One region of the Actinomadura sp. NPDC048021 genome, then DNA from elsewhere that is predicted to be linked to it. Evidence: predicted binding sites of a transcription regulator. Region 1 holds the regulator's gene; each other region holds the start of a gene.
The links. Region 1 encodes HrcA, which represses chaperone genes, less so after heat shock. Its sites were predicted from a motif close to TTGGCACTCTCNNNNNGAGAGTGCCAA; they were not measured.
Positions count from the first base shown of each region.

Region 1 (9,820 bases):
CTGTACCCGGTGGACGGCGACCAGTACCCCGAGCTGCGCGACGCGCTCGACAAGCTGCGGCTGAACGACGCCGCGCTGGTCTACGAGCCCGAGACGTCCGCGGCGCTCGGGTTCGGGTTCCGCTGCGGCTTCCTCGGGCTGCTGCACATGGAGATCGTCCGGGAGCGGCTGGAGCGCGAGTTCGACCTGTCGCTGATCTCGACCGCGCCGAACGTGGTGTACCGGGTCGTGATGGAGGACGGGACGGAGCACGTCGTCACCAACCCCAGCGAGTTCCCCGAGGGCAAGATCGGCACGGTGTACGAGCCGGTGGTGAAGGCGACGGTGCTGTCCCCGTCCGACCACATCGGCGCGATCATGGAGCTGTGCCAGGGACGCCGCGGCGTGCTGCTCGGCATGGACTACCTGTCGGAGGACCGCGTCGAGATCCGCTACACGCTCCCGCTCGCCGAGATCATCTTCGACTTCTTCGACCAGCTGAAGTCGAAGACGCGCGGGTACGCCTCGCTCGACTACGAGCCCAGCGGCGAGCAGGAGTCCGACCTGGTGAAGGTCGACATCCTGCTGCAGGGCGAGTCGGTGGACGCCTTCAGCCAGATCGTGCACAAGGACAAGTCCCGCGAGTACGGCCTGATGATGACGGCCAAGCTCAAGGAGCTGATCCCGCGGCAGCAGTACGAGGTGCCGATCCAGGCCGCGGTCGGGGCACGTATCATCGCCCGCGAGAACATCCGCGCCATCCGCAAGGACGTCCTCGCCAAGTGCTACGGCGGCGACATCTCCCGCAAGCGCAAGCTGCTGGAGAAGCAGAAGGAGGGCAAGAAGCGGATGAAGACCATCGGGCGGGTGGACGTCCCGCAGGAGGCCTTCGTCGCCGCCCTCTCGACCGGGGGCGGCGACGCCGACAAGGGCAAGAAGTAGCCGCTACTTCAGCAGGGGCCAGGCCACCGGGGCCGGGACGCGCCGGAACTCGCCGCGGTTGGCGGCCCTGCCCGCGTACACCAGGAAGACCATCTCCACGGCCGTGAAGAGCAGCGGCACCCAGATGAGGAAGTCGGCGACCAGCGACAGCAGGCCGAAGACGAACCACACGGCGATGGCCGCGATGCCCATGTTGAGGCCCTGCGCGGCGTGCCTGCGCACGAACGGCGAGCGGGCCTTGCCGAGGTAGACGACGGCCGGGGCGATCACGCCGACGAGGAACTGGCCCACGTACGCCATCAGCGACCACGTCCTCTCGTCGTCGGTGACGGGTCCGAAGTCGCCGGGCATCTGGGCGGTGTTGCTCCCGCCCTGGAAATCGTTCCCGCCCTGAGGCGGCTGCTGCTGCCAGCCCATGCCGCCCTGGGGTTGCTGCGGCTGCTGCCAGGCGTTTCCGGGCTGCTGCCAGGGGGCCTGCTGCTGCTGCCACTGGGGCTGCTGTCCCTGGCCGGGCGACGGGGGGTGCCCGTAGGCCATGGCGGACGTCCTCTCCGGTTCGCTATGAGAGCTATTGGCGAAGTGTATGACTCCTTGGACGTGCGTGAAGTTCGCCCAGGTTCCCGCGAACGGGCGGGCCGTGGCCGATTCGTGCCACGGGCCCGCCCGGGGGACGTCCGGGGACGCCCGGTGCGGTGTCAGGGACGCCAGAGGACGGCGGACGGGGCCGCCTGCGTGAGCGTGACCGAGCCCTTCCACGCGACCGACGAGGGCTGCGGCAGGAACGAGCCGTCCAGGAAGAACCCGCGGTTGATGGACGTCACGGTGGCCGGCGCGCCGTTGTCCCCGGTTCCGGTGGGACGGCGGAGGGCCTCGATGCTCGCGAGGCCGGAGACCGCGGTCCCCTCCGGCAGCTCGACGGTGGTGGCGACGGCGCCGTCACGGTCGATCGACCAGGTCGGCTCGTCGTGGTCGGAGCGGTAGAGCCGGGACGGGTCGGCCTTCAGGCGCACCCCGAGCGCGACGCCCGGGACCGACCCCGACCCGGTCGCGGCGCCCGTCGTCTTGGCGAACTCCACGAACAGGTACGTCCGCTGGTCGCCGACCTCGCGCGTCGCCGGATCGGACGGGTTCTCGATCTTCTTCTCGCGGACCATCTCCTGCGCGGCGATCCGGTAGGTCCACGGCTCGCGGTCCATGACGGCCTCGCGGGCCCGGCCGTCCGGGCGCGTGCCGCCGGCGTCGAGCAGGAAGCGCAGCGGCGGGTCCGGCGAGATCACGTCGCACATGTTGTTGTTCTGGGTGCAGGTCTGCAGGACGGGATGGTCGCCTTCGTAGCGGCCCGTGAACTTCAGGGTCAGGTGCATCGGCGCCTGGTAGACGGCGGTGCCGTCCACGCGCCGGCCGGACGCGTCGACCTCGACCCGGTAGATCCACTCGATGTCGGTCGTCCGGCCCCAGCGGGCCATCAGCGCGGGCGTGTCGGTGCCGCCGTCCTCGTTGCTCCACACCACCGAGTACTCGATGATCTTGTGGCCGGGGACGGCGGCGGGACGGGTCTCGTGCCACGCGAGAAGGGGGGTGTCGGTGGTCGCGTTCTGGTAGGGGTCGCCGAACGGCCAGCCGGTCCGCCCGACGACGACGGGCGCGTGGCGCAGGGCGAGCGCCTCCGCCTCCGGCATGCCGACCGCGGGCCGCCGGAGGGTGACGCGCCGTGCGGCGGGCGCGCTGCCCTTGGCGAACCGCAGTGTCACCTTGTGGCGCCCCTTCCCGACGTGCCCGAGCCCGAGGCTGCGGGGGACCGGGTCGGACGAGGGGACGACGAGGTCGGTCACATGGCGCCCGTCGACGGCGATCGACACGACGGCCGACTCGGCGCCCCGGTGAGCCCAGGAGACGCCGGGGGCGGACGCGGTGAAGGAGATCACCGCCTCCCCGTCCCGGCGGGCGGTGAACGGCAGCGACCGGGCGGGGCCGCCGCGGTGGACGTTGATCGTGCCGGGCGGTCCGGCGGCGTGGGCGGGGGCGGTGAGGGCGAGGGGAGCGCCGGCGAGGGCTGCGCCGGTCACGGCGAGCACTGCATGGCGCGCGCGGCTTCTCATGATCGGGGAACCTAGGCGGCCGCGGTTGCGTTCGGGTGACGGCGAGGTCCCCCGTGGGTGACGGCTCCGTGTGCGCCGGCGAGTCGCGCGGGTCAGGAACCGGCCCACAGCGGCGACAGCCCCGCGGGCACCCCCAGGGACACGCCGGTGAACCGCTCCGCCTCGTCCGCCCCGTCGGGCGCGTGGAGGGTGAGCCCGCAGGCCGCCAGGTGGACCGAGCGGCCGCGCCGGGCGATCTCGTGGCCGAGCTCCCGCAGCAGCGCGACGACGTCGCCGGCGGGCTCGTCGAGCAGGTCGACGCCGTCGAGCCGGAACCGCATCTCGGGGTTGCCGCTCCAGCCGGACGTCCGCGTCCCGCAGATCTGCGCGAGCCGCTCGACGCCGTCGTCGCCCCGCCCGGTGGACAGCGCCAGCGTCCCGCGCCCCACCCGGACGCTGCGGTGCCCGGCCCACCCGCACAGGAACGACGACTTCGGCGGGAGGGTGCCGCACCGCTCGGCGATCGCGGCGAGGGTCGTCCAGGCGTCCGCGGCGCGGGTGGAGAACAGCAGGCTCGCGTCCGGCAGCAGCGCCCCGCGCCCCGGCTCCAGCGTGACCACGAACGGCGGCACGCGGCCGGGGAACCGCGCCGGATCGGCCTCCCGGAGGGTGACGATGCCCTCCCACTCGACGGGCTCGGCCACCGCGAACCAGGTCACCGCGGCCTCGGCGCCGAACTCGCGGAACGTCGCGTCGGTCAGCCGCTCGGCGACCGCCTCCCGCAGGCCGTCGGCCGTCTCGGCGAGCCGGCGGCGCCACCACGCCGGTTCCGGGTCGGAGCGGCCGCGCGGGGACCAGCGCGTCCCCGCGCCGGCGAAGTCCGAGCGCCGCTCGGCGCCCGCGTCGTCCACCAGCACCCAGTGCCAGCCGTCCGGCTCGCCGCGCAGCAGCACCCGGGCGGGAACGCGTCCCCGGCCGGTCGCACCCTCATTTCGCATCCCGACGACCTTATCCGTATTCGTTGCGGCTCCTCAGGCGGTCGGCGACGCAAGTCGCGCCGGTCGGCCGCGACACGGCGGCGGCTGCTTGGCATGGGCGCCGATGGCGGTACGGTCGGACGGGTACGGCGCCTTGATCAACCGAACCCGGCCGACCTCGCGGAGGCAGCGTGACCCACCCCGACCAGGTTCTGCGTTCCGAGAAGGAGCGGGAGACGGTGAACGGCGCCGTGCGCGCGCTGCGTTCGGCCGCCCCCGCGGGCTGGCAGCGGCTCGACTTCGAGTTCCGCGCGACGGTCGGCATCGACAGCGCCTCCTTCGAGGTCGAGGGCCCGGGCGGCGGGCGCCGCACGGCCCTGCCCCCGGGCCAGGCCGTCGGGAAGATGGACGAGCTGCGCCGCGTCATGTACCGGGCCGACAAGGGCGCCTGGTTCACCGCGCGCCTCCAGGTCGAGCGCTCCGGCCACTTCAGCGCCGAGTTCGACTACGACGGCGAGCCCGACTTCACCCCGCCGCTGGCCCCGTCCGCGTACGTCCAGGACCTCGACCGCTTCCCCCGCGCGGCCGAGCACGTCCCCGACTGGCTCCGCGACAAGCTCGGGGACGCCTGACCGCCCGGTCGAAGCAGGCGGCGGAGCGGGGCAGACTGGACAGGTGCCCTCGACGCTCCCTGACGGAGATCCCGTGCCGGCCGACGGTGCGCTGCCCGGCGCTGCCCTGGACGGCCTCGGAAAGCGCCCGTTCGCCTTCTACGTGCACGTGCCCTTCTGCGTGACCCGGTGCGGGTACTGCGACTTCAACACCTACACGGCGACGGAGCTCGGCCCAGGGGCGAGCCGCGACTCCTACGCCGACACCGCGATCCGCGAGGTCCGCATGGCCCGGCGAGTGCTCGGCGACGTGGACCTTCCCGTGGAGACCGTCTTCGTGGGCGGCGGCACGCCGACCCTTCTCCCGCCGGACGACCTGGGCCGCGTCCTTTCCGCCATCGACGCCGAGTTCGGGCTCGCCCCGGGCGCGGAGGTCACCACCGAGGCCAATCCGGAGTCGGTGGACGAGGCGTACGTCGCCGGACTCCGCGAAGCCGGCTTCACGCGCGTCTCCTACGGCATGCAGAGCGCGCGCGAGCACGTCCTGGCCGTCCTGGAACGCGCGCACACGCCCGGACGCGTCCCGCAGGTCGTCGAGTGGACGCGCAAGGCGGGTTTCGAGCACATCAACCTCGACCTCATCTACGGGACGCCAGGGGAGACCGACGACGACTGGAGGGGCTCCCTGGAGGCGGCCCTGGCGGCGGAGCCCGACCACGTGTCCGCCTACGCGCTCATCGTCGAGGAGGGCACCCGCCTGGCGGCGCAGGTGCGGCGCGGCGAACTGACCGCCCCCGACGACGACGCCATGGCCGACCGCTACCTGATCGCCGACGAGCTGCTCAGCGGCAACGGCCTGCACTGGTACGAGATCTCCAACTGGGCCGCCGACCCGCGCGCCGCATGCCGGCACAACATGCTCTACTGGACGGGCGCCGACTGGTGGGGCGTCGGCCCGGGCGCCCACAGCCACGTCGGCGGCACCCGCTGGTGGAACGTCAAGCACCCCGCCGCCTACGCCGCCCGCCTCGCCGAGGGCACCACGCCCGCCCACGCCAGGGAGATCCTCACCGACGAGGACCGGCACATCGAACGCGTCATGCTCGAACTGCGCCTCGCCCAGGGCTGCCCCGCCCACCTCCTGGACGACGGCGCCGCCCGCAGAGCGATAGCCGACGGCCTGGTCGAGCCCGCCCCCTACGAGCAGGGCCGAGCCGTCCTCACCCTCAAGGGCCGCCTTCTGGCCGACGCCGTGGTCCGGGCCCTCACCTGACCTCCTCCAGGGGCCCTGGGCTAGGCGGTCACGAAGTCGATGAGTTCCTCCACGCGGCCGAGGAGGGCGGGCTCCAGGTCGGTGTAGGCGTTCACGGAGCCGAGGATGCGTTTCCAGGCGGCGCCCGTGTCGTCGCCCCAGCCGAGTTCGGCGATCACGCCCTCCTTCCAGGGGACGCCGCGGGGGATGCGGGGCCAGGCGCGGATGCCGACGGACGCGGGCTTGACGGCCTCCCAGATGTCGATGAAGGGGTGGCCGGTCACGAGGACGTGCGGCGAGGTGACCCGGGCGGCGATCCGCGACTCCTTGGACCCGTCCACGAGGTGGTCGACCAGGACGCCGAGGCGCCGTCCCTCCTCGGGGGCGAACTCCTCGACGATGGCGGGCAGGTCGTCCACGCCTTCGAGGTACTCGACGACGACGCCCTCGACGCGCAGGTCGTGGCCCCAGATCTTCTCGACCAGCTCGGCGTCGTGGAGGCCCTCCACGTAGATGCGGCTCTCCTTGGCGACCTGCGCCCGCAGGCCCCGGACGGCGATCGACCCGGAGGCCGACCGCGCCGGGCCCGCGGGCGCGGCGGAGGGCCGGACGAGGGTGACCGGTTTCCCGTCGATGAGGAACCCGGACCTGGTCAGCGGGAAGACCCGGCGCTTGCCGAACCGGTCCTCCAGGGTGACGCCGAACTTGTCGCAGCCGACCACGGCGCCGCAGAATCCGCTGTCGGGATCCTCGGCGACCAGGCCGGGCTCGGCGGGGACCTCCGGGATCTGGCCTTTGCGGGGCCGCCGCCAGTCGCCGCCCAGCACGTCGTTTCCGTAGTTCTTACTCCGCACAGATCCGCACATTAACCGGGCGGGACGCCCGTGCGGCGCCGCCCCGCGTTCTTCGGCGTGGCGGCGGTTTCCGGGCCGGATAGGATCACGCAGCCATGCGGAGAGTGCGGGGGCGCTCCAGTCGAGCCGTCCGGGCCGTAGACTTGGCACTCGAAAGCAAGGAGTGCCAGTGGCACGGACCGGCCGGACGAAGGAGGTGACATCGTGCTGGACGACCGGAAACTAGCGGTCCTGCGCGCCATCGTCGAGGACTACGTCTCCACCAACGAGCCGGTGGGATCCAAGGCGCTGGCCGACCGGCACAACCTCGGGGTGTCGCCCGCGACCATCCGCAACGACATGGCGGTGCTGGAGGAGCAGGGCTACATCGCCCAGCCCCACACCAGCGCCGGGCGCGTCCCCACCGACAAGGGCTACCGGCTGTTCGTCGACCGGCTGTCCACGATCAAGCCGCTGTCGGTCGCCGAGCGCCGCGCGATCGAGACGTTCCTGTCGGGGGCCTACGACCTCGACGACGTCGTCGGCCGGACGGTGCGGCTGCTCGCGCAGCTGACCCGGCAGGTCGCGGTGGTGCAGTACCCGTCGCTGACCCGCTCGGCGGTCCGGCACGTGGAGCTGGTCCCGGTGGCGGAGGGGCGGCTGCTGCTCGTCCTGATCACCAACACCGGCCGGGTCGAGCAGCGGGTCATCGAGACCGGGCAGATCTCCGAGGAATCGATCGGCCACCTGCGGGCGTTGCTCAACACGTGCCTGGACGGGCTCGGCTTCGGCGAGGTCCCGGCGGCCGTGGCGGACCTGCCCGACAAGGTGGGCCCGGACGAGCGGCCGGTGGCGGCGGCGGTCCTGTCGGTCCTGCTGGAGACGCTCGTCGAGAAGCACGAGGAGAAGATCGTTTTCGCCGGGGCGGCCAACCTCGCCGCCGTGGACTTCTCGCAGAGCCTGCGGGAGGTGCTGGTGGCGCTGGAGGAGCAGGTGGTCCTCATGCGGCTGCTCGGCGAGACCGGCGACTCCTCTACAGTTACGGTGCGGATCGGCACCGAGAACCCCGACCTGGGGCTCAAGTCGACCTCGGTCGTCGCCGCCGACTACGGGGTGGGCGACCTCACTCTGGCCCGGCTGGGAGTGCTCGGGCCGACACGCATGGATTACCCCAGCACGATGGGAGCGGTACGGGCAGTGGCACGCTACGTGGGACAGATCCTGGCGGGGTCGTAAGTGGCGAACGACTACTACGCGACCCTGGGCGTCCGGCGGGACGCCAGCGCCGACGAGGTCAAGAAGGCCTACCGCCGGCTCGCGCGGGAACTCCACCCGGACGTCAACCCGGATCCGGAGACCCAGGAGCGGTTCAAGGAGATCACCCAGGCCTACGAGGTGCTCTCCGACCCCAAGAAGCGCGAGATGTACGACCTCGGCGCGGACCCGTTCGCGTCCGCGGGCGGGGCCGGGGCCGGCGGGTTCGGCGGCGCCGGGTTCCCGTTCAGCGACATCATGGACGCCTTCTTCGGCACCGCGACCTCGCGGGGCCCGCGGTCGCGCGCGCGGCGCGGCCGCAACGCGACGCTGCGGGTCGAGCTCGACCTCGCCGAGACCGCGTTCGGCACCACCCGCGAGCTGTCCATCGACACGGCGGTCGCCTGCACGACCTGCGAGGGGTCGGGCTGCGCGCCCGGCACCCACCCGGAGACGTGCGAGACGTGCCACGGCCGCGGCGAGGTGCAGCAGGTCCAGCGCTCGTTCCTCGGCCAGGTCATGACGGCCCGGCCGTGCCCGGCGTGCGGCGGCTTCGGCTCGGTGATCCGCAACCCGTGCACCGAGTGCTCCGGCGACGGCCGGGTCCGCACCCGGCGCACCGTCAAGGTCAAGATCCCGGCCGGCGTGGAGAACGGCATCCACATCCAGCTCGCCGGCGAGGGCGAGATCGGCCCGGGCGGCGGCCCGCCCGGCGACCTGTTCCTGGAGATCGTGGAGAAGCCGCACCCGATCTACGAGCGGGAGGGCGACGACCTGCACTGCACGGTCGAGATCCCGATGACGGCGGCGGCGCTCGGGACCAGCGTCACGATCGAGACGCTGGACGCCGCCGAGAGCGTCGACATCAAGCCCGGAACGCAGTCGGGCCAGGTCATCACGCTCTACAACCGTGGCGTCCGGCACCTCAACGAGAGCGGCCGCGGCGATCTGATGATCCACGTCAACGTGGAGACGCCGAACAGGCTCGACGAGGAGCAGGAGGAGCTGCTGCGGCGGCTCGCGGTGCTGCGCGGCGAGGAGCGCCCGCCCGGCAGGTTCGCCCCCGGGCAGCGCGGCGTGTTCTCCCGTCTCAAGGACGTCTTCAACCAGCACTGAAGCGCGGTGGCGGCGGCCTACGAGGAAGGCCGCCGCGGCGATTGAGGAGCAGGGTGGCAGCGATGAGCGACGCCCGCCGGAGCCCCGGTTCTCCCGGACGGCTCGGATGAGCCCGCCGGTCTTTCTCGCCGGAACCGCCGAGCTGGAACGCGACCGCGTCCTGCTCGACGGGCCCGAGGGCCGGCACGCGGCGGCCGTGCGGCGGCTGCGGCCGGGGGAGCGGGTCGACCTGACCGACGGCGAGGGCCTGCTGGCCGAATGCGTCGTCACCGCGGCCGACCGGGCGTCCCTCACGCTGGACGTGCTGGCCCGGCACCGGGAGCCCCCGCCCGCGCCCCGCCTCGTGGTCGTCCAGGCCCTCCCGAAGGGCGACCGGGGCGAGCTCGCGGTCGAGACCATGACCGAGGTCGGCGTCGACGAGATCGTCCCGTGGTCGGCGTCCCGGTGCGTCACCCGCTGGCGCCCGGAGCGGCGCGACAAGGCCCTCGGACGCTGGCGCGCGACCGCCCGCGAGGCCGGCAAGCAGGCGCGGCGCGGCCGCCTGCCCGAGGTGGCGGAGCTGGAGTCCACCGAGGACGTCGCCGAGCGGATCGCCGGCGCGTCCCTCGCCCTGGTCCTGCACGAGGAGGCCGCGGCGCCGCTGAGCGCCGTGGAGCCGCCCGAGCGGGGCGACATCGTCCTCGTGGTCGGCCCCGAGGGCGGGATCAGCGAGGACGAGCTGGAGCGCTTCGCCGCGGCGGGCGGGCGTCCGGCTCGGCTCGGCCCGACCGTCCTGCGC
Region 1 covers NZ_JBEZJQ010000013.1:239,173-248,992, reverse strand. The annotation lists gene lepA (translation elongation factor 4) at 1-921, shown strand, start outside; gene AB0C87_RS23215 (DUF4870 domain-containing protein) at 925-1,458, opposite strand; gene AB0C87_RS23210 (hypothetical protein) at 1,617-3,020, opposite strand; gene AB0C87_RS23205 (hypothetical protein) at 3,113-3,997, opposite strand; gene AB0C87_RS23200 (hypothetical protein) at 4,168-4,608, shown strand; gene hemW (radical SAM family heme chaperone HemW) at 4,652-5,860, shown strand; gene AB0C87_RS23190 (DUF3097 domain-containing protein) at 5,881-6,693, opposite strand; gene hrcA (heat-inducible transcriptional repressor HrcA) at 6,898-7,908, shown strand; gene dnaJ (molecular chaperone DnaJ) at 7,909-9,042, shown strand; gene AB0C87_RS23175 (16S rRNA (uracil(1498)-N(3))-methyltransferase) at 9,149-9,820, shown strand, end outside.

Region 2 (9,820 bases), on a different contig from region 1:
GAAGGCCAGCAGCGGGAAGCCGGAGTCGGTCCCCTCGAACCCGAAGACGTGCTCGAAGACGACCGCGCAGGCGCCGAGCGAGGCGAGGAACGACAGCACCACGGTGCCCATCATCAGCAGCGGCGCGACGACGGCGCGCAGCAATGCGATGAGGATGAGCAGCACCACGGCCAGCACGATCGGGATGATGACCTTGTTGTCGCGGGTGGAGGCGCGCTTGATGTCCAGGTACGTCGCGGTCGTCCCGCCGACCTTGGCGTCCGCGGACGGGACGGCGTGCACCGCGGTCCGCAGCCGGTCGATGGTCGCGCGGGCGGCCGGGCTGTCGGCGGCGTCCTTCAGCGTCGCCTCGTACCTGACCAGGCCGCCCGTGGTGACGGGGGCGCCGACTTCGGCGACGCCCGGCGTCCCGCGCACGGCCTCGGCGATCCGGTCGGAGGCCGGGGCCTTGCCGATCACGAGGGCGGGGGAGCCCGACCCGGCGGCGTAGTGCCGCGCGACGGCCTCCGAGCCCTTCACCGAGTCGGGCTTGCCGGTGAACTGGCCGGCGTCCGACAGGCCGTCCGCCTTGAGCGAGCCCAGCCCGAGCGTGAGGACGATGAGGCCGAGCATGGTCACGGCCCAGAGCGCGCGCGGGCGCTTGCCCACGATCCCCGCGACGCGGCTCCAGACGCCGTGCTCGGCCTCGTACGCCTCGGGCTTGAGGTACTTGGCGTCGTAGCGGGGGATCAGCGGCCAGAACAGCCAGCGGCCGCAGATCACCAGGAGGGCGGGCAGGAGGGTCGTCATGGCGGCGAGCGCGGTGAGGACGCCCGCGGCGGCCACGGGGCCCATGCCGGCGGTGGAGTTCATGTCGGCGAGCAGCAGGCACAGCAGGCCGACGGCCACGGTGGCGGCGGAGGCGATGACGGCGGGCGCGGCGCGGTGCAGGGCGTACGCCATGGCCTCGTGCCGGTCCTCGTGCCGGTGCAGTTCCTCCCTGTAGCGGGCGACGAGCAGCAAGGCGTAGTCGGTGGCGACGCCGAAGACGAGGACGGTGAGGATGCCGGCGCTCTGGCCGTTGACGGTGAGGTCCGCGTACTTGGCGAGCAGGTAGACGGTCGACTGGGCGAGCCCCAGGGCGAAGACGGCGCTCAGCACGGGGACGAACCACAGGACGGGGCTGCGGTAGATGAACAGCAGCAGGACGATGACGACGAGACCGGCGGCCATGAGCAGGAAGCCGTCCAGGCTCTGGAAGACCTCGAACTGGTCGGCGCCGCCGCCGGCGGGGCCGGTGACGTGCGAGGCCAGTCCGGGCGGCCCGCGCTCGGCGAGTTCGCGCGCCTGGTCGACGGCGGCGGTGAGGTCCTCGTCCGTGAGGGGCACGAGGGTCTGCAGGGCCTTGCCGTCCTTGGACGGGAACGGCCCCTGCGCCTTCTGCGCTCCGGGCAGCTTCTGGAACGCGGCGACGTCGGACTCGGCCTTGGCCTTGTCGGCCGCGGTGATTCCGCCGGACCGCTCGTAGACGATGACGGCGAGCATCGTCTCGTCCTTGCGGAACCGGTCCTCCAGCTCCACGACCCGGGTGGACTCGGCCCCGGCGGGCAGCCAGGACGCGGCGTCGTTCTTCTCGACGTCGCCGAGCTTGCCGGCGAGGGGGCCGAGAGCGGCCAGCAGGACGACCCACAGGGCCAGGACGGCCCATTTGGTGCGCCTTCCGGCGATCAGTCCGGCCAGGCGGTGGGTCCGCGGCCTCGGGGGTGCCGGGCTAGGTGCGCTCATGGTTCCTCTCCTGTGTGCACCGGGCGAATCAAGATATGTCGCGTTAGCGGCAAGAGTCTCTCGTTGAGCGAGAGAAGTCAAGTAATAACTCGAAAATCGGAGGCGTCGCGGAACCGCTAGCCTCTCGACCCAAGAGTCTCTCTAAAAAAGAGCTAAGTCAAACCGTGCGACGGGGAGGCCTCGCAGGGCCGGAATCGCGGGGTCGCGGGGGTGCTCCCTGTCTTCTCCATGGTCGCGAAGGGCGGGGGGATGCGCCTCCGGCGTCAGTACCGACTTGAGGTACGTCGCCCGGCGCAAAGGAAAGCCGCCGCCTACCTCTGAAGGTGTAGGCGGCGGCTTCCGGACACGGCGAAGACCGGGGGATCCGGCCGGATCCCCCGGTGCGAGCGGAGATGCTTAGGAGGTCAGGCGACCTTTTCGGACGACGACTTGCCGGTCGACGAGGACGACGACGAGTCGGAGGACGACGTGGACGAACTCGTCTTGGCGGAGTCGCCCGAGGAGCCGCCCGAGTCGCCGGAGGAGCCGTTGGACGACCCGCTGGACGAGCCGTTCGACGAGGCCCCCGCGGTGGAGGGCGACTTGCCGGAGCCGCGGCTGTCGGTGCGGTAGAAGCCCGAGCCCTTGAAGATGATCCCCGCGGCGGAGAAGACCTTGCGGAGCCTGCCGGTGCACGCCGGGCACTCGGTCAGCGCGTCGTCGCTGAACTTCTGCACGACCTCTAGAGGCTCGCCGCACTCGGTGCAAACGTACTGATACGTCGGCACGGTTCCTCCTCGCTGACTCAGACCGGCGCTGGCCGGACTGGCACTCACTCTAGACGACTGCTAATGGTACCCATGCGTGGAACAGGATTCGCCCCCGGGATGTTCCCCGGCGGCGCGTCGCGCGCCAAGGGAGCGCCGTGGAGCCCCGCCGCCGCGGGGCCCCAGGTCACTGGCCCTTCTCGCCGAACCAGCCCGCCAGCCTGCCCTTGCGGCTGACCGCGCGGAGCCTGCGCTCGGTGGCCTCGCGCACCTCGGCGGTGGTCACGACCAGCAGGGTGTCGCCCGCCTGGAGGGGCGTGGTGGGCTCGGGCACGAAGCTCGCGCCGTCCCGCACGACGAGGGTGATGGACGCGCCGGGCGGCAGCCGCAGCTCGAAGATCTCCACGCCGCTCATCAGCGAGTCGCCGGGGATCCGCACCTCCAGCAGGTCGGCGTGCAGTTCCTCCAGGGGCGCGGCCTCGACGTCCAGCTCGCGGGTCTGCTCGTCGCTCCTGAGGCGGCACAGCCGCGAGGCCAGCGGCAGCGTCGGCCCCTGGAGCAGGGTGAACAGGACGACGATGTTGAACACGATCGCGAAGAGCCGGTCGGCGTGCTCCACCTCCGCGACCATCGGGATGGTGGCCAGGACGATCGGGACGGCGCCCCGCAGTCCCGCCCAGGACGCGAACACCTTCTCGCCCCACGACAGCCGGAACCCGATCGTGGAGAGCACGACCGACAGGGGACGGGCCACCAGCAGCAGGACGAAGCCGATGACGAGCGCCGGCAGGATCTGGCCGGGGAGGTCGCCGGGATCGGCCAGCAGGCCGAGCATCACGAACAGCCCGATCTGGGCGAGCCAGCCGACGCCCTCGGCGAAGCCCCGCGTGGCGGGCCGGTGCGGCAGCCGCGCGTTCCCGAGGACGAGGGCGCTGACGTAGACGGCGAGGAACCCGCTGGCGTGCATCAGTGAGGCGGCCCCGTAGGAGCCGATGGAAAGCGACAGCACGGCGATGGGGTAGAGGCCGGACGCGGGCAGCGCGACGCGGCGCAGCGCCTGGGCGCCCAGCCAGCCGATGGCGACGCCGACGATGCCGCCCGCGACCAGCTCGTAGACCATGACGCCGAGCAGTTCGGCCATGTTGGGGACGGCGGTGTGGGCGCTCAGCGTGACCACGATGATCACGACCGGGGCGTCGTTGAAGCCGGACTCGGCCTCCAGCAGGCCGGTCAGCCGGGACGGCAGGGGCAGCCGCCGCAGCACCGAGAACACCGCGGCCGCGTCGGTGGGGGCGAGCACGGCGGCCAGCAGGAACGCCGGGCGCCACTCCAGGCCGACGAGCCACATGGCGGCGAGCGCGACGACGACGATGCTGATCAGGGTGCCGAGGGTGGAGACGCTGAGCGCGGCCGGCACCGAGGGCCGCACGCGCCGCCAGCTGGTGGTGATTCCGCCCTCGGCGAGGATGAGCACGAGGGCGGCGAGGCCGAGCGTCTCGGCCAGTTCCGCGTTGTCGAACCGGATGTGGAGGGGGCCGGACTCGCCGATGAGAAGGCCGAGGCCCATGTACGCCAGCAGCGTGGGAAGGCCCGCCTGGTGCGACAGCCGGACCGCGATGATGGCGCTGAGTACGAGCGTGGCCCCGAGGAGTAGCCAGATGTCGAGGTGCACATCCCACCCTTCGGGGTCGTCAAAGTTGATCGTTTAGGAATCCTACAGATTCGCGGACGAATCGCATATTTACGATTGAGGGATGGCGTGTCCGGCGTGGCCGCTATCGCCGGTTGACCTGTGGTTTGATCCCGTTCACCACGTTCAGTACGTCTCGTCCCTGAACGGCCGCGGTGACGTTGTCGCGCACCATGCCCAGCAGGTTCAGCTGCGACTGGACGGACGCCCCCGCCGCGTGCGGCGAGAGCAGGACGTCCTCACGGGAACGCAGCGGATGCCCCTGCGGAAGCGGCTCCTGCTCGAACACGTCCAGGGCCGCCCCGGCCAGACGTCCCGACTCCAGCGCGGCGAGGACGGCGTCGTCCGGCGCGATGCCCCCGCGCGCCACGTTCACCAGCAGCGCCTTGTCCGGGAGCAGGGCGAGACGCTCCGGGCCGATCAGCCCCTTGGTCTCCTCGGTCAGCGGCAGGGCGATGACGAGGACGTCGGACATCGCCATGAGCTCGTCCAGCTCCCGGTACGTCGCCGCGGCCTGGGGACGCCGCCGCCTCGTCCAGTACGACACCGTGCAGCCCAGGGCCGCGAACAGCCGCGCGGCCTCGGCGCCGATCGCGCCGAACCCGACGATGCCGACCCGCTGCGTGTGGATCTCGCGCGGGCCGAGCGCCGCCATCTCCATCTGCGGCCATCCGCCCGCGCGGACGGCCCGGTCGCCCCTCGCGAGGTTGCGGCACAGCGCGAACGCCGCGCCGACCGCCCACTCGGCGACCCCGCGCGCGTTGAAGCCCGCCGCGTTCGCCACCGGCACGCCCGCGGCCGCCCACGCCGCGACGTCGATGCTGTCGGTCCCGACCGCGGGCATCTGGACGAACGACACCCGCGGCGCCGCCGCCGCGGCCTCGGCGTCCAGCGCCAGCCGGCCGGTGAAGTCGCCGATCACCACGTCGGCGCCGGCGAGCGCGGCGAGCAGGCCCGCCCGGTCTCTGGCCTGCGGGAACGCCACCTCGGCGGCGTCTCCCAGCGGCGCGAACAACCCTCGGACGATCTCGTCCGCGATCGGGGGCAGGGAAAGGATCCGCCACGGCGCCGTCATCTCTTACCTCCCGTCAGGCCGTGCCCGACCGCGTCCCCCGTCCGCGATCTCGGCCCTCTCACTCTACGAGCAGGGCGCCGCCGCCGAGCAGGTCAGCCCAGGCGGACCAGCCCCCGCGCCGGGGTCACCACGGCCCGGACGCGCTGGTCGTGCGGCTCGGCGGGCACGCTTTCCACCAGCTCGCCGTCGTACAGCAGCGCGGCGGTGAGGATCGCCGGGCCCACGCGCGCGAGCGCCCGGTCGTAGGAGCCGCCGCCGCGGCCGAGGCGCACGCCCGACCGGTCGACCGCCACCGCGGGCACCAGCACGACGTCCGCGCTGGCCACGGCGCCGGGGCCGCGCGGCGGCTCGGACGACTCCAGGCACCCGCGGGCCCCCGGGACGAGCGAGTCGGGCCCCTCGTAGGACGCCCAGTCGAGGTCGCCGTCCGGGAGCAGCCGGGGGACGAGCACGTACGTCCCGCGCTTCCACAGCGCGAACAGCAGGCTCCGCGTGTCCGGCTCGTCGCCTATGGAGACGTAGGCCGCGATCGTCCCGGCCATCTCCACCTCCGGGACCGACAGCAGCGCGTCCCGGATCGGGCGCGCCGCGCCGGAGCGCGTCTCGGGCGGCATCGCCGCACGTCGTGCGAGTAGTTCGGCCCGGAGGCCGGTCTTCGTGGCGGTGGGGTGCACGCTGTGGTCCTCGCGGATGGCTAGGGTCGTGTATATGGCCGACATTGCACCAGTGCTCAAAGCGGTCGTCCCGGCGGCCGGCCTCGGTACCCGATTCTTGCCCGCGACCAAGGCGACTCCCAAGGAAATGCTGCCCATCGTCGACAAACCGGCGATCCAGTATGTCGTCGAGGAGGCGGTCGACGCCGGGCTGTCCGACGTCCTCATGATCACCGGGCGCAGCAAACGGTCCATCGAGGACCACTTCGACCGAGCCTACGAGCTGGAGGAGGCGCTGCGCGCCAAGGGCGACGACGAGCGCCTGGAGGCCGTGCACGAGTCCAGCGACCTGGCGATCATGCACTACGTCCGGCAGGGCGAGCCGCGCGGCCTCGGGCACGCGGTGCACTGCGCCCGCCAGCACGTCGGCCGCGAGCCGTTCGCGGTGCTGCTCGGCGACGACATGATCGACGCCCGCGACAAGCTGCTGCAGCGGATGATCGAGGTGCGCGGCCAGTACGGCGGCAGCGTCATCGCGCTGATGGAGGTCGAGCCCGACCAGGTGTCGGCGTACGGGTGCGCGGCCATCGAGGCGACGGACGAGGACGACGTCGTCCGCATCTCCGACCTCGTGGAGAAGCCCGCCGCCGAGGAGGCCCCCAGCAACTGGATCATCATCGGCCGCTACGTCTGCGACCCCGCGGTGTTCGACGTCCTGGAGAAGACCCCGCCCGGCCGCGGCGGCGAGATCCAGCTGACCGACGCGCTGCGCACCCTCGCCGACATGCCCGCCGACCAGGGCGGCGGCGTCTACGGCGTCAAGTTCCGCGGCCGCCGCTACGACACCGGCAACAAGCTGGAGTACCTCCGGACGGTCGTCCAGTTCGCGGCGGACCGTCCGGATCTGGCGCCGGAGTTCCTGCCGTGGCTGCGGGAATTCGTCCGGACGCAGGACGGCGTGGGCGACACCTCGGATTCGTGACGAGGCGTCAGACTGGGGCCGTGGCTATGAGAACGGTCGACGAGCATCTGACGGAGATCCTCGGCAGCGTGGCGCCGCTGCCGCCGCTTGACCTGGCACTGCTGGAGGCGCAGGGCACGGTGCTCGCCGAGGCCGTCGCCGCGCCGGTGCCGCTGCCGCCGTTCGACAACTCCGCGATGGACGGCTACGCCGTGGTCGCGGCCGACATCGCGGCGGCCACCGAGGCGAGCCCCGTCGCGCTGCCCGTCGTCGGCGACATCGTCGCGGGCGACTCCGGCCTGTCGGCGATCCGGCCCGGGCTGACCGCACGGATCATGACGGGCGCCCCGCTGCCGGCCGGCGCCGACGCCGTCATCCCCGTCGAGTGGACGGACGGCGGCAACGCCACCGTCCGGATCTCGCGCGCCGCGCCGCCGGGCAACTACATCCGCCGGGCGGGGGAGGACGTCCTCGCCGGGCAGGTCGTCGCCGAGGCAGGCACCCGGCTCGCCGCCCCGCAGATCGGCATGCTCGCGGCGGTCGGGCGGTCCCGGGTGACCGTCCGGCCGAGGCCGCGCATCGTGGTGGTCTCGACGGGCGACGAACTGCGCGAGCCGGGCAGCCCGCTGGCGCCCGGCCAGATCTGGGAGTCCAACAGCTTCATGCTCACCGCCGCCGTGGTCGAGGCGGGCGGAACGGGCTACCGGCAGGCCACGGTGCAGGACGAGCCCGCCAAGGTCCTGGAGATGCTTCACGACCAGCTCGTCCGGGCCGACGCCATCGTCACCACCGGGGGCGTCTCCATGGGCACCAGGGACGTCGTCAAAGAAGTCCTCGCCGGTACCGGAACTGTGAACTTCCACAAGGTGCGGATGCGTCCGGGCAAGCCGCAGGGGTTCGGCCTCCTGGAAGGCACTCCGGTCTTCACGCTTCCTGGCAACCCCGTGAGCGCGTACGTGTCGTTCCAGGTGTTCGTCCGTCCCGCCCTACGCGTCATGCAAGGGCTGCCCCCAGAACCGCTTCCCACAGTGAGCGCCGTCGTCGCCGAGGACATCAAGTCCCCCGCGGGGCTGCGCCACTTCCTGCGAGGCAGACTCTCGTTCACTCGGGGCTTCTACACCGTCACAGCGGCGGGCGTGCAGGGCTCGCACCAGCTCGGGTCCCTGTCGTCCGCGAACGCGCTCATCGAGATCCCGGAGGACGCCGAAGCCATGCCGGCCGGTTCGCACGTCGAGGTCATGAGGTTGCCGTCATGAGCGCCATGGGGTCCGAGTTCACCCATCTGGACGACCAGGGATCGGCCCGCATGGTCGACGTGTCGTCGAAGGACGTCTCGTCCCGGACGGCCACGGCCACGGGGTTCGTCCGACTGTCGCCCGAATGCGTCGCCCTCCTGCGCGCCGGTGACATCCCCAAGGGCGACGCCCTGTCCGTCGCCCGGATCGCGGGGATCATGGGGGCCAAGCGCGTGCCCGACCTCGTCCCGCTGTGCCACCCGATCGCGCTGCACGGCGTCACCGTCGACCTCGCCGTCGACGACGACGGCGTCGCGATCACGGCCGTCACCCGCACCGCCGACCGCACCGGCGTGGAGATGGAGGCGCTCACCTCCGTCACCGTCGCCGCGCTCGCGCTGGTCGACATGGTGAAGGCCGTCGACCCCGCCGCCGTGATAACCGAGGTCCGGGTCGAGGAGAAGACCGGCGGCAAGACCGGGGTGTGGCGCCGGTGATCCGGGCGATGGCGGTCACCGTCTCCAACCGCGCCGCGGCGGGCCTCTACGAGGACAGGTCCGGCCCGGTGCTGGTCGAGATGCTGGAGGACCTCGGCTGCCAGGTGGACGGCCCCGTCGTCGTCCCGGACGGCGAACCCGTCACCGGCGTCCTGCGCGACGCGGTCGCCGCCGGGTACGACGTCGTCGTCACCTCCGGCGGGACCGGCCTCACCCCCACCGACCAGACCCCCGAGATGACCCGGCCGGTCATCGAATGGGAGGTCCCGGGGATCGCCGAGGCCATCCGGCTGGAGGGACGCGAGAAGGTCCCCGCCGCGATCCTGTCGCGCGGCCTCGCCGGCGTCGCGGGCCGCACCCTCATCGTCAACCTGCCCGGCTCGACCGGCGGCGTCCGCGACGGCATGACCGTCCTGGCCCGCGTCCTGCCCCACGCGGTGGACCAGATCAACGGCGGCGACCACCCACGCCCGCAGGTCTAGCCCGCCTCCCCCCGGCCGCGCCCGTCGGAGGCTAGGCCTGGATGACGCGGACGCCGGCGTCGGTGAACGCGGCGAGTTCGGACTCGGGCGCCGCCGCGTCCGTCACCAGGACGTCGATCTCGTCGGTGCCGCAGATGCGGGCGAACGCGCGGTGGCCGATCTTGGAGCCGTCCGCGACCACGACCACCCGGTCGGCGCGCTCGGCCATCAGCCGGTTCACCACGGCCTCGCCCTCGTTGTGGCAGGTCGCGCCGTGCCTCGCGGTCACGCCGTTCACCCCGATGACCGCCACGTCCAGCGTCACGTGGTCGAAGATGCCGGTGGCGAGCGGCCCGGTCAGCTCGTAGGACTGCGGCCGCGGCACCCCGCCCGTCAGGACGATCTTCACATGCGGGCGGACGGCCAGCTCGTTGCCGATGTTCAGCGCGTTCGTCACGATCGTGATCGCCGGGGTGGGCCCCTCGGCGTGCAGGTCGGCGCGGGTGGCGAGCACCCGGGCGACCTCCGAGGTCGTCGTGCCGCCGTTCAGCCCGATGATCGACCCGGGCTCGGCCAGCTCCGCGGTCGCCGCCGCGATCCGCTGCTTCTCCGACGCGTGCCGCGCCGCCTTGTACCGCAGCGGCAGGTCGTAGCTGACGCTCTCCGCGACGGCGCCGCCGCGGGTGCGGGTCAGCATCTGCTGCTGCGCGAGCTGGTCGAAGTCGCGGCGGATCGTCG
Region 2 covers NZ_JBEZJQ010000022.1:88,758-98,577, forward strand. The annotation lists gene AB0C87_RS30800 (MMPL family transporter) at 1-1,764, opposite strand, end outside; gene AB0C87_RS30805 (FmdB family zinc ribbon protein) at 2,169-2,531, opposite strand; gene AB0C87_RS30810 (potassium/proton antiporter) at 2,698-4,182, opposite strand; gene AB0C87_RS30815 (NAD(P)-dependent oxidoreductase) at 4,286-5,275, opposite strand; gene AB0C87_RS30820 (5-formyltetrahydrofolate cyclo-ligase) at 5,368-5,949, opposite strand; gene galU (UTP--glucose-1-phosphate uridylyltransferase GalU) at 5,984-6,910, shown strand; gene glp (gephyrin-like molybdotransferase Glp) at 6,937-8,145, shown strand; gene moaC (cyclic pyranopterin monophosphate synthase MoaC) at 8,151-8,621, shown strand; gene AB0C87_RS30840 (MogA/MoaB family molybdenum cofactor biosynthesis protein) at 8,630-9,103, shown strand; gene AB0C87_RS30845 (DeoR/GlpR family DNA-binding transcription regulator) at 9,135-9,820, opposite strand, start outside.
Region 2: the regulator HrcA is predicted to act here: its motif matches at 2,569-2,595, upstream of AB0C87_RS30805 (FmdB family zinc ribbon protein).

Region 3 (9,820 bases), on a different contig from region 1:
TACTCCCAGCACGTCGGCACGCTGTTGCGGATGTTTCCCGACGCCCAGTTCGTCCATCTTGTCCGGGACGGCCGGGACTGCGTCGCGTCGCTGATGGAGATGCCCTGGTTCGACGCCGACATCCACCACGCCGTCTCCGCCTGGCGGGAGACGATCGACCGCGGCCGCCGGCTCGCCGAGCGCCTCGGCCCCGACTCCTACTACGAGCTGCAGTACGAGCGGCTCGTCGCCGACCCCGCCGACGAGCTGACCCGGCTCTGCGGCTTCCTCGGCGAGGACTTCGACCCCGAGATGACCCACCCGGAGGGGCTGGCGAAGCGGATCGTCCCGTCCACCAGGAAGTGGCAAGGCCGGACCCGCGACGCCGTCACGACCGACCGCGTCGGATCATGGGCCGAGCGCCTCGACGCGTGGGAGATCAGCCTGGCCGAGGCCGCGTTCGGCGAGCGGCTCGCCGAGTACGGCTACGAGCCGAGCGGCCTGCCGAAGCCGTCCGCGGCCCTGCTCGCCCGCTTCACCCGCACCGCCACCCACCGGCGCATGGCGCAGAGCAAGGCCGCGCTGCGCGAGCGGTGGAGGCAGCACCACGAGCCGAACCCCGTCGAGTGCCTCCTCACCGCCGAGCAGTCCGCCGGCAGCGCCCCCTGACCGGACCCGCGGCGTGTTGCCCTGACGCCCGCAGAGCAGCACGCCGCTCCCTTTCCGCGGGGAGCTAGTCCAGCGCGGCGAGCTGGTCGGCGAACCAGCGCTGCGGGGGCAGGGCGGTCGCGGCGTCGGCGAGGCGGGCGCAGCGTTCGGCCCGCCGGGCGCGCGGCATCAGGAGGGCCTGGCGCAGGGCCTCGGCCGTCTGCGAGACGTCGTAGGGATTGACCACCAGCGCGTCCTCGGACAGCTCCGCCGCCGCGCCCGCCTCTCGCGACAGCACGAGCGCGCAGCCGTGCCGCGACAGGACGGGCCCTTCCTTGGCGACCAGGTTCATCCCGTCCCGGATCGGGTTGACGAGCAGGACGTCGGCCAGGCCGTAGGCGGCGAGGGAACGCGGGTAGTCGTCGTTCACCTGGAGGATCAGCGGGTCCCAGTCAGCGGTGCCGAACTCGTCGGTGATCTGCCCGGCCATGCGCTGGACGGCCGCGGTGTACTCCCGGTACTCGGGCAGGTCGTAGCGGGACGGGTAGGCGAACGCGAGGTGCACGACGCGTCCGCGCCACTCGGGATGGTTGACGAGCATCTCCCGGTACGCGGCGAGCCCGCGCACGATGTTCTTGGACAGCTCCGTCCGGTCGATCCGCACGATGAGCCGGCGGTCGCCCACCTGCTCGCGCAGCGCGCGGGCCCTCTCGACGACGTCCGGTTCGGCGGCGCGCCTGCGCAGCGCCGCCCCGTCCACGCCGAGACCGTGCACGCCCACGCGCGTGGTGTGGCCCGAGCAGGAGACGGTGCGGGCCACGCGGTCGACGCGCGCGCCAGGCAGCAGCTCGCAGCAGTCGAGGAAGGCCGACGCCCACCGCTCCGTGAGGAAGCCGGCGTGGTCGGCGCCCAGGATGCCGAGAAGGACTCGCGCGCCGATGTCGTCCGGGAGCAGCCGGAAGTACTCCGGCGGCGCCCAGGGCGTGTGGGAGAAGTGCACGATCTTCAGGTCGGGGCGCCGGTCGCGCAGCATCCGCGGAGCCAGCGACAGGTGGTAGTCCTGGATCGCCGCCTTCGCGCCCTGGGCGGCGTCGCGTGCGAGGGCGTCCGCGAAGGCCGCGTTGTACGCCTCGTAGGACTGCCAGTCCCGCCGGGCGCGGGCGTCGAAGTGCGGGCTGCGCGGCGTGTCGTACAACAGGTGGTGGACGAACCACAGCGTCGAGTTGGCGACGCCGTTGTAGGCGCGGTCGAACGTGGCCGCCGGGATGTCGAGCATGCGCACCGCCGCCCCGCCGGTCTCGTACCCGGCGAGGTCGAGGCGGCCGTCCGGGGAACGGCGCGACGCCGTGCGGTCGGCCTCGCCGAGGCTCGCGCACACCCAGAGCACGTCCGCTCCCGTCGAGGACGGCTCCCGCGCCGACTCGGCCGGACGCGGCGGGCCGGGGTCGCGCGGGGCGCCCGTCACGGCGGCGAGGCCCGACACGAGACCGCCGCCCCCGCGCCGCATGGTGAGCCCGCCGTCGTCCGACAGCGAGAACGACACCGGACCCCGGTTCGAGGCCACCAGCACTTGGCTCATACGGGAAGGGTCTCAGTTGCGGCCGAGGCGCATCAAAGTGACCCGCGAGGTGGCCGGCATCGCCCGCCCTTGTGTCCGTTCCGCCCGATTAGTCATCCGCCCAGGGGGTATCCGGCGGCAATGAGCAAGTCCGAGACGACGAAAACCGTGCTCGTCGCCGGTGCCGCGAACCTCATCCTCGCGATCACGAAGCTGTTCGCCGGCCTGCTGGCCGGGTCCAGCGCCATGCTCGCGGAGAGCGCGCACTCGGTGGCGGACACCCTCAATCAGGGCTTCCTCTACACCTCGCTCCGGCGCAGCGAGCGGCCCCCCGACCGGCGCCACCCCTTCGGATACGGCAACGAGCGGTACGTGTGGTCGCTGCTCGCCGCGTTCGGCATCTTCGTGGCCGGCGCCGGATTCTCGATCTTCGAGGGCATCCTGACCATGACCGGTCACGGCGGCGGCGGGACGACGGTGTGGCTCGCCTACGCCGTCCTCGGCCTCGGCGCGGTGCTGGAGGGGACGTCCTGGATCCGCGCCTTCTACCAGGCCAAGAAGGAGACGCGCGACAGCGACCGCGACCTGGTCGAGCATGTCCGCAAGTCGCCCGACGTGACGTTCAAGACCGCGCTGTTCGAGGACACCGCGGCGATGATCGGCCTCGCGCTCGCCGCCGGCGGCCTCGCGATGCGCCAGATCACCGGGTCGGAGTTCTGGGACGGGCTCGCGTCCGTCCTCATCGGGATCCTCCTGGTCGTCCTCGCCTTCTCGATCGGCCGGGAGAGCATGGGCCTGCTCATCGGCCAGGCGGCCGACCCCGCCGAGCAGCGCGAGATCCGCGCCGAGATCTGCGGCGCGCCCGGCGTGACCGGCGTGGACGAACTGCTCACCATGCACTTCGGCCCCGAGCAGATCCTCGTCGCCGCGAAGGTGCACTTCTCCGACGACATCAGCGCCGACGAGGCCGAGGACGTCGCCGGCGAGATCGACCGGCGGCTCCGCGAGCGCGTCCCGACCGTCCGGCACGTGTTCCTCGACCCGACCCAACGGGTGATCAAGACACCCGCCGGGTAACGTCTCAATCGCTGGACCCGCCTGTCTGGCATCCGGTCAGTTCATGTAAAGTCACGCATACGAGTTCAAAGCTCGTAGATCGACAACTTCATAACGCTCATCCAGAGGGGTGGAGGGACCGGCCCTGCGAAGCCCCGGCAACCACCTGGCTGCGGCGCGTCGCGATCCTGCGAGGCCGGCCGGGAGATGGTGCCAACTCCGGCCTGCGACCAAGGTGGCGCAGGGAAGATGGGGAGAAAGGCCTCGCCCTCATGGCACTCACGCCTGCCACAGACCTCGGACCGGCTACCGCTCTCGTCTGCCGCGAATGCGGCTCGTCCCGCGACCTCGGGCCCTACTACGCCTGTGAAGAGTGTTTCGGCCCCCTGGAGATCGCCTACGACTTCGACGGCGTCACCCGGGAGTCCATCGAGTCCGGGCCGCGCAACATCTGGCGCTACCGCGGGCTGCTGCCCGTCCCGTCCAACGTCGCCGACACCCCGAACACCGAGCCGGGCCTGACCCGCCTCGTCCGCGCCGACAACCTCGCGGAGAGCCTCGGCCTGCAGAGCCTGTGGGTGAAGGACGACAGCGGCAACCCGACCCACTCGTTCAAGGACCGCGTCGTGGCCGTGGCGCTCGCCGCCGCCCGCGAGCTGGGGTTCAAGGTGCTGGCCTGCCCGTCCACCGGGAACCTCGCCAACGCCGTCGCCGCCGCGGCGGCCCGCGCCGGGATCCGCAGCGCGGTGTTCGTCCCGTCGAACCTGGAGTCCCAGAAGATCATCACGACGGCCGTGTACGGCGGGACGTTCGTGACGGTCGACGGCAACTACGACGACGTCAACCGGCTCGCGTCCGAGATCGCGGGCGAGCAGGACGACTGGGCGTTCGTCAACGTCAACGTCCGCCCCTACTACGCCGAGGGCTCCAAGACGCTCGGCTACGAGATCGCCGAGCAGCTCGGCTGGCGGCTGCCCGACCAGGTCGTCGTGCCGGTCGCGTCCGGCTCCCAGCTCACCAAGATCGACAAGGCGTTCCAGGAGCTCATCAAGCTGGGCCTGGTGGAGGAGAAGCCGTACCGCGTCTTCGGCGCCCAGGCCTCCGGGTGCGACCCGGTCGCCGCCGCGTTCAAGGCGGGCCACGACGTCGTCCGCCCGGTGAAGCCCGACACGATCGCCAAGTCCCTCGCCATCGGCAACCCGGCCGACGGCCCCTACGTCCTGGACGTGGCCCGCCGCACCGGCGGCGCCGTCGAGGACGTCACCGACGAGCAGGTCGTCGAGGGGATCCGGCTCCTGGCCCGCACCGAGGGGATCTTCGGTGAGACGGCCGGCGGCGTCACCGTCGCGACCCTGCGCAAGCTCATCGAGGCCGGTGCCCTCGACCCGGGCGCCGAGACCGTGATCATCAACTCCGGGGACGGCCTGAAGACCCTGGACGCCGTCGCCCCGGTCGTCGCGCCGTCGGCGAACATCGCCCCGTCCCTGGAGGCGTTCCGCGCCGCGGGCCTCGCCTGAGAACGAAGGAGCAGCATGAGCAGCGTGTCCGTCCGTATCCCGACGATCCTGCGGACCTACACCGGTGGCGAGTCCGAGGTGAAGGCCGAGGGCGCGACCCTGCGCGCGGTCGTCGCCGACCTCGAGGCCAGCTACTCCGGCATCTCCGCCCGCATCCTGGACGGCGCGGGCAAGATCCGCCGTTTCGTGAACGTCTACGTCGGGGACGAGGACGTCCGTTTCGCCGAGGGACTCGACACCCCGACGCCCGAGGGCGCCCAGATCTCCATCATCCCCGCGGTGGCGGGCGGCTGACGTCCGTCTCGTCCGCGAGGCCCCGGCACGTCCACCGTGCCGGGGCTTTTCCTTTCACATCTGGCCGATTCCCCCTTCTCCGGAACGCGATTGCCCGGTGGATGCTGGATTGGGCAACTGTTCTTCCCGTCCGGCCAAACGCGCATGGAACAAGTTTTAGCGAGCGCCAGTTTCGCGACTTGATCTTGGTCACCGCCTCTCCGTCACTTGGGTTTCTCGCTGGCCGCGTCCTGGAAGATTGAACCCGGAGTGGCGCTCCCTGGGGCGCCGAACGGCATACGAGAGTGAGGAAAGGCATGAAGCGCATTTTGCGCACGATGGCCGTGACCGGCATAACGATGGGAGCGGCCGTCCTCGCGGCTCCCTCGGCCATGGCCGACATCAACTTCTACGCGGTGGAGAAGGCGTACGTGGGGCACAACGGGCCCTCGTACATCAGTGAGAAGGGTCCGGGCGATCTGATCTACACCGACATCACCAAGTCGCCCAAGGCCGCGCCGGTGATCGGGAACAAGCCGGTGAAGACCGGTGACATCACCACGAAGCTCCACGGCGGGAAGCACAACACGGCCGTCACCGGCGTCGAGGGCTCCGAGCAGGAGGCCACCAAGGTCGCGCTCGCCAAGGCGGCCGAGCACCAGGCCGCCGAGCAGCAGGCGGCTCCTCAGCAGGCCGCCCCGCAGCAGGAGTCGCTGCAGGCCGCGCCGGAGCAGGGCGCCGAGCAGGCCGCTCCGCAGCAGGAGGCTGCTCCGCAGCAGGAGGCGCAGCAGGCGGCTCCGCAGCAGGGTGAGCAGCAGGCCGCCCCGCAGCAGAACGCCGAGCAGGCCGCTCCGCAGCAGGACGCGCAGCAGGCCGCTCAGCAGCAGGGCGAGCAGCAGGCGGCTCCGCAGCAGGAGGCGGAGCAGGCTGCTCCGCAGCAGGACGCGCAGCAGGCCGCGCCGGAGCAGGGTGCCGAGCAGGCCGCCCCGCAGCAGGAGGCCCAGCAGGCCGCGCCGGAGCAGCAGGCCGACGCCAACGCTCCGCAGGCCGGACAGCGGCTGGCCACCACGGGGGACCGCCCCGGGCCGGTGCACGTCCACGCGGCCGAGAAGGCGATCGTCGGCCAGAACGGCGACGTCGCCAACATCGAGAACGGCTCGGGCGACGCGATCTTCACGAACCTCAGCGGATCGCCCCGCTCGAACGTCTACGCCGGCAACAGCGCGACGATGACCGGGCCCATCACCAGCCACATCCACGGCGGGAAGCACAACACCGTGATCAACGCGGTCGAGGGCCCCGAGCAGGAGTCCACCAAGCGGTGAACCGCGGTTCCTAGCAGGACACCGAAGCACCACGGCCGCTCCGGCCCGGTCACGCATCGACGCCGGAGCGGCCGCCCAATGTCCGGACCCGTTTGCGGCGGCCCTTTGCCCGGGACCGAAAGAACATCCTCACCATTCGCCATACTCCATGAAAGCGGCCCTAACGGGCCGTGGTGATTCCCGGTGCACCGGGCCGCCGCAAACGTCGTCGCACCGACAGAACAGGCACCAATGGTCCGTGACGAAAAAATCCGCGGCAAAACAGCGGCGCGGGCCGCCGCCGGTGCAATGGCACGCGGAACGGGTGGCCGCTACGGCACCCCCTCTCAGGCGAGGTGCCGGTCCGCGCGGCGTGCGCGGTCGCCGGGTCGAACAGCCGCAGGGTCAGCCCGGAGAAGCCCGGTAGGGGACTCGATCTCGTCGAAGCCGGCGGCGCCGTCGGAGTGGCGGATGGCGCGACCGAGGGTGATCCCGCCCGTGCGCGCAGCCGGACGGCCGGCGTCTGAACGACCGGCGCTCCCCGCGCTCGGACGGCACCTGCTCAAGGCAGAACGAAAGCGTTACGGGGAAGTGAGTCGCTCATGGCGGGACGATGGTTCGGCTGCTCTTCGGAGGGACGCCGCCTGGTGGCCGTCAGCGCTAAAGCGACCCTCCGGTGCAGGTCAGAGCGCTTCCGAGCGGGTCGGCGCGACGCGTGCGGCGGTGATGTGTGGCGCTTGCACTCGGCAGGGTAGAGTGCTAAACAAGCATTGGCACTCTGATGTGGAGAGTGACAACTTCACACAGTCATGGGTCGGGGCGATGAGGCCTCAGGCCGGCGGCGGAATGGAAGTCGTCGGCGGGGCCGTCCGTCGCGGGCGTCGGCTCGATCCGTCTAAGCCACCTTGTTCCGGGAGGACTGGAGCCTATGGCTGCAAAGATGATCGCGTTCGACGAGGAGGCCCGCCGCGGTCTCGAGCGCGGCATGAACCAGCTCGCCGACGCCGTGAAGGTGACCCTTGGTCCCAAGGGCCGCAACGTCGTGCTGGAGAAGAAGTGGGGCGCTCCCACGATCACCAACGACGGTGTGTCGATCGCCAAGGAGATCGAGCTCGAGGACCCGTGGGAGAAGATCGGCGCGGAGCTCGTCAAGGAAGTAGCGAAGAAGACCGACGACGTCGCGGGTGACGGCACCACCACCGCCACCGTGCTGGCCCAGGCGCTGGTGCGCGAGGGTCTGCGCAACGTGGCCGCCGGCGCGAACCCGATGTCGCTCAAGCGCGGCATCGAGGCCGCCGTCGAGCGGGTGAGCGAGGAGCTGTCCAAGCTCGCCAAGGACGTGGAGACCAAGGAGCAGATCGCCTCCACGGCGTCCATCTCCGCAGGCGACCCGCAGATCGGCGAGATGATCGCCGAGGCGATGGACAAGGTCGGCAAGGAAGGCGTCATCACGGTCGAGGAGAGCCAGACCTTCGGTCTGGAGCTCGAGCTGACCGAGGGGATGCGCTTCGACAAGGGCTACATCTCGCACTACTTCGTGACCGACCCCGAGCGGATGGAGGCAGTCCTCGAGGACCCGTACATTCTGATCGTTCAGGGCAAGGCGTCGGCCAACAAGGACCTGCTGCCCGTCCTCGAGGGCGTCATGCAGTCCGGCAAGCCGCTGCTGATCATCGCGGAGGACGTCGAGGGCGAGGCCCTGGCCACCCTGGTCGTCAACAAGATCCGCGGCATCTTCAAGTCCGTGGCCGTGAAGGCGCCGGGCTTCGGCGACCGCCGCAAGGCCATGCTGGGCGACATCGCCACGCTGACCGGCGGCCAGGTCATCAGCGAGGACGTGGGTCTCAAGCTGGAGAACACCACGACCGAGATGCTGGGCCGCGCCCGCAAGGTCGTCATCACCAAGGACGAGACCACCATCGTGGACGGCGCCGGTGACGCCAACGAGATCGCGGGCCGGGTCAACCAGATCCGCACCGAGATCGACAACACCGACTCCGACTACGACCGCGAGAAGCTCCAGGAGCGCCTGGCCAAGCTCGCGGGCGGTGTCGCGGTCATCAAGGCCGGCGCCGCGACGGAGGTCGAGCTCAAGGAGCGCAAGCACCGCATCGAGGACGCCGTCCGCAACGCGAAGGCCGCGGTCGAGGAGGGCATCGTCCCCGGCGGCGGCGTGGCGCTGCTGCAGGCCGGCACCAAGGCGTTCGACAAGCTGGAGCTGGCGGGCGACGAGGCCACCGGTGCGAACATCGTCAAGCGCGCTCTCGAGGAGCCGCTGAAGCAGATCGCCGTCAACGCCGGCCTCGAGGGCGGCGTCGTGGTGGAGCGGGTCCGCAACCTGACCCCGGGCGAGGGCCTGAACGCCGCCACCGGCGAGTACGTCAACATGTTCGAGTCGGGGATCCTCGACCCGGCCAAGGTGACCCGGTCCGCGCTGCAGAACGCCTCGTCGATCGCCGCGCTGTTCCTCACCACCGAGGCCGTCATCGCCGAGAAGCCCGAGAAGAACCCGGCCCCGGCGGGCGGCATGCCCGACGCCGGCGGCATGGACTTCTGAGCGAGTCCGCGGTTCGCACTTCCGAGTGCATGTGAAAGGGGCGGTTCCTTCGGGAACCGCCCCTTTCCGCGTCCGCGAGGGCCGGTGCGGGTCGAAGCCCTGGTTCGGGCAGGACGACGCTCTGTGGAAGCCCGTAGGGGCTCGGAGATGTCCGTGGGGATGCTCAGGGGACGCCGGGCCGAAAGAAGAATGTTTCTCGGACGGGCACCCCGGGCCACGGCGGTGCAGGTCAGTGAGCCGGGCGCGGGCGCGGCGATTCCGCCGGGCGGAGACGGGCGCGCAAAGTGCTTCCCCTGCGGGCCCGGCGCTTGGCAGGATCGCCGGTTGGAGGGCGTGCCGCCGAGGACGCGGGCGCAGGCGAAGTGAACAGTGAGGCGGTCGCCGATGCGGCCGACGAGGCAGGAGAACACGTGAGCGAAGTGTTCAGCTCCCCGGTGCTCAGGGTCGAACAGCCTCGCAGGGGACCGTTGGCCAAGTCGCGGTACAAGGTGCTGGACGAAGGCGGGACCGTCCTCGCCATCGCGGCGCCGACCGACGACAAGGGCAACGCCGCGGTCATGCGCGGCCTGTTCCCCGGCAAGTCGAACCTCGACGCCCGAGCCGTCCTGCTGACGACGCCCGACGGCGACCCCCTGTACGTCGTGGACAAGCAGAGCGGCCGGGAGTACACCGAGATCCTCCGGCCGGACGGAGAGCGCGTCGGCTCCTTCGTCACCGAGAGGGTCGGCCGCCGCTACGTCGTCTACGACGACGACGGGACGCTCATCGGCACGGTCGAGGTCGACGTGCCGCGCAACAACTTCGAGGTGAAGGACGCCGACGGCGGCAAGGTGGCGCACGTCCGCAAGAAGTGGGCGGGCCTCGCCACCCACCTGCTCACGACCGCCGACAAGTACGCGGTGGAGATCGCCGACCCCGTCCGGGAACC
Region 3 covers NZ_JBEZJQ010000045.1:1,034-10,853, reverse strand. The annotation lists gene AB0C87_RS41335 (sulfotransferase) at 1-648, shown strand, start outside; gene AB0C87_RS41330 (trehalose-6-phosphate synthase) at 713-2,206, opposite strand; gene AB0C87_RS41325 (cation diffusion facilitator family transporter) at 2,327-3,262, shown strand; SAM riboswitch class I at 3,357-3,497, shown strand; gene thrC (threonine synthase) at 3,514-4,758, shown strand; gene AB0C87_RS41315 (MoaD/ThiS family protein) at 4,774-5,052, shown strand; gene AB0C87_RS41310 (hypothetical protein) at 5,349-6,356, shown strand; gene groL (chaperonin GroEL) at 7,264-8,892, shown strand; gene AB0C87_RS41300 (phospholipid scramblase-related protein) at 9,303-9,820, shown strand, end outside.
Region 3: the regulator HrcA is predicted to act here: its motif matches at 7,106-7,132, upstream of groL (chaperonin GroEL).